One region of the Achromobacter sp. NCFB-sbj8-Ac1-l genome, then DNA from elsewhere that is predicted to be linked to it. Evidence: riboswitches for the same ligand, from Rfam matches in the RefSeq annotation. Region 1 holds a riboswitch; the other holds the start of a gene.
What was found. Region 1 has a riboswitch for glycine ahead of gcvT (glycine cleavage system aminomethyltransferase GcvT). Riboswitches for the same ligand answer to the same signal wherever they lie in the genome.
Positions count from the first base shown of each region.

Region 2: linked by a shared signal. The riboswitch ahead of ACUDP5_RS19605 (D-amino acid dehydrogenase) and the one ahead of gcvT (glycine cleavage system aminomethyltransferase GcvT) in region 1 are both predicted to bind glycine.

Region 1 is NZ_CP199812.1:5,599,468-5,603,575, forward strand. Features, by position in the region: gene gcvP (aminomethyl-transferring glycine dehydrogenase) at 1-1,287, opposite strand, end outside; gene gcvH (glycine cleavage system protein GcvH) at 1,385-1,762, opposite strand; gene gcvT (glycine cleavage system aminomethyltransferase GcvT) at 1,859-2,959, opposite strand; glycine riboswitch at 3,046-3,168, opposite strand; glycine riboswitch at 3,202-3,296, opposite strand; gene ACUDP5_RS25710 (ZIP family metal transporter) at 3,384-4,108, opposite strand, start outside.
Region 2 is NZ_CP199812.1:4,264,237-4,268,344, reverse strand. Features, by position in the region: gene ACUDP5_RS19610 (sulfite exporter TauE/SafE family protein) at 1-132, shown strand, start outside; gene ACUDP5_RS19605 (D-amino acid dehydrogenase) at 136-1,365, opposite strand; glycine riboswitch at 1,410-1,500, opposite strand; glycine riboswitch at 1,502-1,592, opposite strand; gene ampC (class C beta-lactamase) at 1,726-2,949, shown strand; gene ACUDP5_RS19595 (phosphoribosyltransferase-like protein) at 3,290-4,108, shown strand, end outside.

The DNA of each region.
Region 1 (4,108 bases):
TTGCAGGTCGGCGGCGGTGACGGTTTCGTCCAGCGAGACGGCCAGGCGGGCGCCGTCGACGCGGCGCAGGTTGATGTGCTCGCACTCGGCGGCCGTCAGGATGGCCGGGGTGGCGGCGCCGGTTTCCAGCAGCAGCGTGTCGAAGAAGGTGTCGTTGGCGACCTTGATGCCCAGCTTGCCGAGTTCGGCGCGCAGGATGGCGGTGTAGCGCTGCACGCGATGGGCGATGCGGCGGATGCCGGCCGGGCCGTGCCACACGGCGTACATGCCGGCCATGACGGCCAGCAGCACTTGCGCCGTGCAGATGTTGGACGTGGCCTTTTCGCGGCGGATGTGCTGTTCGCGCGTTTGCAGCGCCAGGCGCATCGCCGGGTTGCCCTGGGCGTCCTTGGACACGCCGACCAGGCGGCCGGCCATGTTGCGCTTGAAGGCGTCCTTGCAGGCCATGAAACCGGCGTGCGGGCCGCCGAAACCGAACGGCACGCCAAAGCGTTGCGCCGAACCGACGGCGATGTCGGCGCCCCATTCGCCCGGGGCGGCCAACAGCGCCAGCGCCAGCAGGTCGGTGGCGACGGCCACCACGGCGCCTTGGGCGTGGGCCGCGTCAGCCAGCTTGCGGTAGTCGGACACCGAGCCGGTGCTATGCGGGTATTGCAGCAGCACGCCGAAGCATTCCGGCAGGCCCTCGGCTTCGTCGCCGATGGCGATTTCGATGTCCAGGCCTTCGGCGCGCGTGCGCACGACTTCGATAGTCTGGGGATGCACGTGGCGCGAGATGAAGAACACCGGGCTCTGCGACTTGGCGCCGCGGCGGGCCAGCGTCATGGCTTCGGCGGCGGCGGTGCTTTCGTCCAGCAGCGAGGCGTTGGAGATGTCCAGCCCGGTCAGGTCGGCGACCATGGTCTGGTAGTTCAGCAGGGCCTCGAGGCGGCCCTGCGAGATCTCGGGCTGGTAGGGCGTGTAGGCCGTGTACCAGGCGGGATTCTCGAGAATGTTGCGCAGGACCACGTTGGGGGTCTGCGTGCCGTAGTAACCCTGGCCGATGTAGTTGCGAAAGACCTTGTTGCGGCCGGCGATCTGCTTCAGTTCGGCCAGCACGTCGGCTTCGCTGCGCGAGGGCGGCAGCGCCAGCGGGGCCTGGCTGCGGATCTTGGGCGGCACGACTTCTTCGATCAGGGCGTCCAGGCTGGCGCTGCCGATCACGGCAAGCATGGCGGCCTGGTCGGCGTCGGAGGGGCCGATGTGGCGGGGAATGAAGTCGGTGTGGGTGTCTAGGGCGCGCGACATGGAGGGATCTCGGGGTAGCAGGTGTCGTCGGGGGACGAACGGTGATGCATCTTGCGGACGGGCGCGACGCCTGGCGCCGCCGCCCGCCCGGACAGGCTTAGCCGTTGGCGACGGCTTCGTAGCCGGCAGCGTCCAGCAGCTTGTCGGCATCGGCGGCGTTGACCGGCTTGATCTTGAAGATCCAGGCCGTGAAGGCCGATTCGTTGATCAGGTTGGGGTTGCTTTCGAGTTCGTCGTTGAATGCGACGATTTCGCCGGCGACCGGGGCGTAGATGTCGGAGGCGGCCTTGACCGACTCGACCACGCCGGCGGTTTCGCCTGCGTTCAGCTTGGCGCCGACCTTGACGTCGCCGACGAAGACCAGGTCGCCCAGTTGGTCCTGGGCGGTATCGGTGATGCCGACGACAAACACGTCGCCTTCGGCTTTGACCCATTCATGGGACTGGGTGTACTTGCGATCGGTGGGCAGACTCATGGGAACTCCTGAGGGATTCGGGTAGAAGAATGGTGTTGCGCGCCTCGCGCCGGCAGCCCGCCCGCCACGGGGGGCCTGCGGCGCGAAGCTTCGAGTTTACGAGTGTTCGACGGCTTTGCCGTTACGGACAAACGGCAGTTTGCAGACCAGGGCGGGCACCCATTTGCCGCGGATGTCGACCTCGACCGTATCGCCCGCGGCCACGCCTTGCGGCAGGCGGGCAAAGCCGATCGATACGCCCAGCGTGGGCGACATGGTGCCGCTGGTGAGTTCGCCGGTGCCTTGCGCGGTGCGCACGGCCATGTGGGCGCGCATGACGCCGCGTTCCTGCAGCTTCAGGCCGACGAAGGCGGCGGGCGTGGCGAATTGTTCCAGCGCGTCGCGGCCGATGAAGCGGCGCTCGGGGTTTTTCAGGGACACCGTCCAGGTCAGCGCGGCCTCGCCGGGCTGGGTCAGTTCGTCCATGTCCTGGCCGTACAGGTTCATGCCGGCTTCCAGGCGCAGCGTGTCGCGCGCGCCCAGGCCTGCCGGGCGCACGCCCTGGGCGACCAGGTCGCGCCACAGCTGCACGACGTCGGCAGCGGGCAGCACGATTTCAAAGCCGTCTTCGCCGGTGTAGCCGGTGCGGGCCACCAGGGTGTCGTCGCCGATGCGGGCGGCCACGAACGGGGTCAGCGGTTCACTGGCGGCCTGCCAGGCCGGGCGCGCGGCCCAGACCTTGGCGCGGGCGTTGGGGCCCTGCACGGCGACCATGGCCAGGTCGCGGCGCGGCGTGATGGTGACGTCGAACTTGCCGGCCTGCTTGACGCGCTGCATCCAGGCCATGTCTTTGTCGGCGGTGCCGGCGTTGACGACCACGCGCCATTGGTCGGCGGCGAAGAAATAGACGATCAGGTCGTCGATGACGCCGCCTTGCGGGTTCAGCATGCAGGTGTAGAGCGCCTTGCCCGGCACCGTCAGCTTGGCCACGTCGTTGGCCACCAGGCGCTGCAGGTAGGCAAAGGCATCCGGGCCGGTGACGTCGGCGTTGAGCATGTGCGAGACGTCGAACATGCCGGCGTCCTGGCGCACCGCGTGGTGCTCTTCGAGTTGCGAGCCGTAGGCCAGGGGCATGTCCCAGCCGCCGAAATCGACCATGCGGGCGCCGGAGGCGATGTGTTCGTCGGCCAGCGGGGTGCGTTTGAGGGTTGCGGACATGCAGGGGACTCCGGAGCGGCAGCGGTGCCAGGGTTACGGAATGCCGCTGGCAGATGGGCAATGCGCCCCCGCACAACGGCTGAATCTTCCGCCCCTCTGTCCTTTTGCCTGAGAGTTGCCCCGCGTGGCGGGTTTGCACCTTCGGCGCCTGGGCTGCGCGCTATGTCCCTGATTGGGCAGCGGCGCCAGGTCTCTCCAGAGTGCTGTTTTGCCGCGTCCGCACGGCATAAACCGGGACAGGGCAAACATGTGCGGTATGGGATACCTGAGCGATTCCGGGCGAATTGCGCCTTCGGCGGCGGCTGCGGTAACAGCCGCTCTCTCCCGCAACATGCGTGACAGCGCCGAAAGCATACCGCGAAACGCCGGCTTCGCCCAGCGCCGCGCGGCCTGTCACCGGCGGCCCGCAACCTGTTCGCAACGCCTAGCCCAGCGCCGTGTCCAGCAGCATCATCAGCACGAAGCCCAGCATCAGCCCGCAGGTGGCATAGACCTCGTGTCCCTTGCGATGCGATTCGGGGATGATTTCGTGGCTGATCACGAACAGCATGGCGCCCGCCGCGAATCCCAGGCCCCAGGGCAGCATGGCCGCCGACCAGCCCACCACCGCCGCGCCCAGCACGGCGCCGACCGGCTCGACCAGGCCGGACAACATTCCCAGCGCCACCGCGAACGACCGCTTGTAGCCGGCGGCGATCAGCGCCACGGCCACCACCAACCCTTCGGGGATGTCCTGGATGGCGATGCCGGTGGCCAGCGCGGTACCGCGCACCGGATCGTTGCCCGCGTAGCCCACGCCGATGGCCAGGCCTTCGGGCAGGTTGTGCAAGGTAATGGCGAAGACGAACAGCCAGGTACGGCGCAGCCGATGCGCCTCGATGCCTTCGCGGCCCTTGATGAAGTGTTCATGCGGCAGCAGCCGGTCCATCAGCAGCAGCGCGGCCGCGCCCAGCAGGATGGCCGCACCGACGGTCAGCCCGGCTCCCCAGGGGCCGGCGCCCTGCGATTCGGCTGCCGCGATGCCCGGCGCCACCAGCGAGAACGCGCTGGCCGCCAGCATCACGCCCGCGCCGAAGCCGAACATGCTGTCCTGCATTTTCTGGGGAATGGTGCGCGCGAAAAGAATGGGCAGCGTGCCCGCCGCGGTGG
Region 2 (4,108 bases), 1.3 Mb from region 1:
CCCACGCTGCTCGGCACCCGCCTGTACATCGGCATTTCCGAAGTGACGTTCCGGCGCACGGTACTGGGCCTGCTGACGTGTTCGGGGCTGACGTTGCTGGCGTCTTCGGTGCCGCAGTTGCTGGCGCGGTAGGCGCTACGCCAGCGCCACCCCGTCCCGCACACTTGCCGCCAGCATCTGCGCCGTCGCTGCCGACAGCGTCCACCCCAAATGCCCGTGTCCGGTGTTGTAGAACACGCCGGGCCGCTTGCCCGGGCCGACGCGCGGCATCATGTTGGGGGTCATGGGGCGCAGGCCGCACCAGGGCACCACGCGTGACGTGCGTACGCCGGGGAAGTGCTTGCGGGTCCAGTCCACCAGCGGCTGGATGCGCTCGGCGCGGATGTCCATGTTGAAGCCGTTGAATTCCGCCGTGCCGGCCACGCGGAAGCGGTCGCCCAGGCGGCTGGTGACGATCTTGGCGGCTTCATCGAGCAGGCTGACGGTGGGGGCGGCAGCGCGGCTGTCGGGCTCGTCCAGGTGCACGCTGATGGAATAGCCCTTGACCGGGTAGATGTTCAGCGAGTCGCCCAGCTGGCGCGCGAACTGGCGGCTGGCGGCGCCGGCGCAGATGACGATGGCGCTGGCCTCGTGCTGTTCCTGTTGCGTGCCGCCTTCGCGGGCAATGTCCAAGACGTAGGGCAGGCCGTCGCGGCTGATGGCGCGGATGTCGGCGTCCTGCTCGAAGCGCACGCCGCGGCGCGCGCAGGCACGGGCCAGGCCGCTGGTGAATTTGTGGATGTCGCCGGTGGCATCGGACGGCGTGTAGAAGCCGCCGTGGCAGGCCGTTTGCAGCGCGGGTTCGATGGCGCGTGCTTCGTCGGGCGTGACCGCGTGGCGTTCCAGTCCGCCTTCGCGCAGCAGCGCGTTGGCGCGGCGTGCGGTCTCGAAGCTGGCGGCGTCGTGGTAGATGTGCAGGATGCCGCGCCGATCCAGGTCGAAGTCGATGCCTTCTTCCTCGGCCATGGCGTACAGGTGCTGGCGCGCCTCGATGGCCAGCCGGGTGGTGGCGATGGTGTTCTGGCGGTAGTTGCGGATCTGCCCCATGAACTGGGCCAGCCACGAATACTTGTGCCAGCTGAAGCGCGGGTTGAGCAGCAGCGGCGCATTGCGCCGCCCCAGCCAGCGCAGGCCCTTCATGACGGTGGCGGCGCTGTTCCAGACTTCGGCGTTGCTGGCGGACAGCTGGCCGCCGTTGGCATAGGACGTTTCCATGGCGGGATAACGCTGGCGGTCGTAGACCGTGACGTCGTAACCCAGTTTGCTCAAGGCGTACGCAGACGTGACGCCGGTGATACCGGCGCCGATGATGGCGATGCGGGGCATGGTGGCTCCAGATAGCGTGGCTGCGGCCAACCGGCAGCAGCACCCCATCTGTCTTGGTACCTGAGAGCTTCACCCGGGCGGCGAGCGCCGCGGGATCCCCTTCGGTGGGCGCGCCTGGCGCCTCTCTCCAGATTGTCTACACCGCGCAGTCCTGTTGCCTGAGAGTTTCCGGGGCGGTTGCTCCGTCGGCGCCCGCCACGGGGGCGAGTCTCTTCTGCGGGGTTTTGAATCGACCGGAGCAGGATAGCCAAAATTTCGGTCGGACGAGACTTAGGGTTAGTACTAGGATGTGCCAATTTCGTCCTACACTGGGCGCCATTCGGCCGGCGCTAGCCGGTGTTACGCGATAGGAAGAATTGCATGCGTTTACTGGAGAAATTCCGCGCGCCGTTGTTGCTGCTGGCCCTGGCCGCCGCGGCGGGTTCGGCCGCTGCCGCAGACGCCGCAGCGACACCCAAACCCGCATCGAGTGGATCTGCGGCGAATGTTCCCACGGCCCCCGCAGCCCCCACGGCCGCAGCCCCCGTCATCGATGCCGCCGTGCTCGAGGTCATGCGCCAATACGACATCCCCGGCATGGCGATCGCCGTCACCCGCAACGGCCAGCAGCGCTTTTTCAACTACGGCGATGCCTCGCGCGCACCGCGCAAGCCGGTATCGCCCGACACGCTGTTCGAGCTGGGCTCGATCAGCAAGACCTTCACTGTGACGCTGGCGGGCTATGCAGAGGCCTCGGGCAAACTGTCATTGGGCGACAGCCCCGCCCGGTACGTGCCCGAACTGCAAGGCACCGACTTTGCCAAGACGACGCTGATCAACCTGGCCACGCACACGGCCGGGGGCTTTCCCTTGCAGGTGCCGGACGCCGTGCAGGACATGGCCCAGTTGATGGCCTACCTGAAGGCCTGGACGCCGCAGTACGCGCCCGGTACGCACCGCACCTACGCCAATCCCAGCATCGGCATGCTGGGCGTGGTGGCGGCGCGCAGCCTGGGCCAGCCCTACGTGGCGGCGCTGGAGCAGGGCCTGTTTCCCAAGCTGGGGCTGCGCAGCACCTATGTGAACGTACCGCCTGAAAAAATGCCGGACTACGCCTGGGGCTACGACAAGCAGAACGCGGCGGTGCGGGTGAATCCGGGCGTGCTGGCGGACGAGGCCTATGGCGTGAAATCGACCGCCCGCGACATGATCCGCTTCGTCGAGGTGAACCTGGGCGTGGCGCCCGCGGATGCCGCCATCCAGCGCGCCATCGCGGCCACGCATACCGGCTACTACCAGCTGGGCGCGATGACGCAGGACCTGATCTGGGAGCAGTACCGCTACCCGGTATCGGTGGATGACCTGGTGGCCGGCAACTCGGCCAAGGTGGCGTTCGAAACCCTGCCCGTGCAGGCCGTGCAGCCGCCGAGCGCGCCGCAGGAGGCGGTGTGGATCAACAAGACCGGCGCCACCAACGGCTTTGGCGCCTACGTGGCCTTCGTGCCGTCGCGCAAGCTGGGCATCGTGATCCTGGCCAACCGCAACTATCCCAACGAGGCCTGCGTGCGGTTGGCGTTGAGTGTTTTGGAAAAAATTAATATGTAGTCAAGTGCTATTTCATTTCTCCGGATACTCCGGGTTTTGTGGCCTCATAAGACTGTACCAATGCTTGACGGCTGTACAAGTTTACGTTTGTGTTTGGCGCCACGATATTTTTAGCCGAATGCCCGCGCGACCGCCTTTATAGGTAGTTCGCCTAGATCAATGAGAAAAACCAGAAATCCCTAAGTGGCAATGAGGGAACAGGAGGGGGTTTTTTATTGTATCTATTTGTTGTATTGTTTGGTCAGTTTTCCTTTCTTAGATGATTCCTGGCTTCTGTCGCTTGATTTCAGTTCGATGCGACGTGAAGGCTCAATGCGAGATTGCTTGGGAGAGAGTTCAGATGAGTAAATCAGAAGCTGCGACTGCTGTAGCAGAAGCAATCAGCAAATTTGAGCAGTCATTGACAGCTTTAGACCCTAATACGGCAACAGAAAAAGAACTAGATGCCGCACGGGCACTGTTGGTAACCGCGATTTGCACAGTTTGTGGTTTTTCTCAGCTTCAAGGTGGAGCCCACTTAGAGCAGGCAATAATCCGTTTAGAAGCGGCAAGCGAAGGGAAGCGCGAGGCCACTATCCTTCTAGTCCGATCGCTGTCAATCAGTGGTCTATTGCCAGTTGAGGCTCAGCAAAGCCGGTTTTCTCGCTGTTTACCTGCTCTTGTTGAGGAGGTCGCTCCTGATATTGCACGGCATTGCAAGCTACAAGATAAAAAACAGAACTACGAAAAAATTTCATTGCTGAGGGGGTTTCATGGGCAGATTTGTTCCAGTCTCTCGTTATTGCGTGAACTTCCGAATGATTTGGTTGAAATAAACAACATTAGAAGTCAGATTTCTAAGGCCCTGTCTACTAAGTCTTACCAAGGCTATCTGCAGCCCTTTAATTTTGTAGCGATTAGAGCAAAGGCTGAAGCGATAATTTATCAAGTAGAGCGGTTGGTTCAGTGCAAAGATTCAGGGTTTAAGTCGTTCTTTGATGAACTGGTTGATGATATTTGTGATATGACGACGCTTTGCAATAAGCATAGATCGTTTCTCACCGATGATTTTATCCGTCCCTTTGTTATGGCAGTACATAAGGGTGTGGGCGAGCTTGAGAGTTCCGCAGCACATCGATTTAAATGCGATATAGCGCCGAAGCGGCGGTCCATAAAGGCG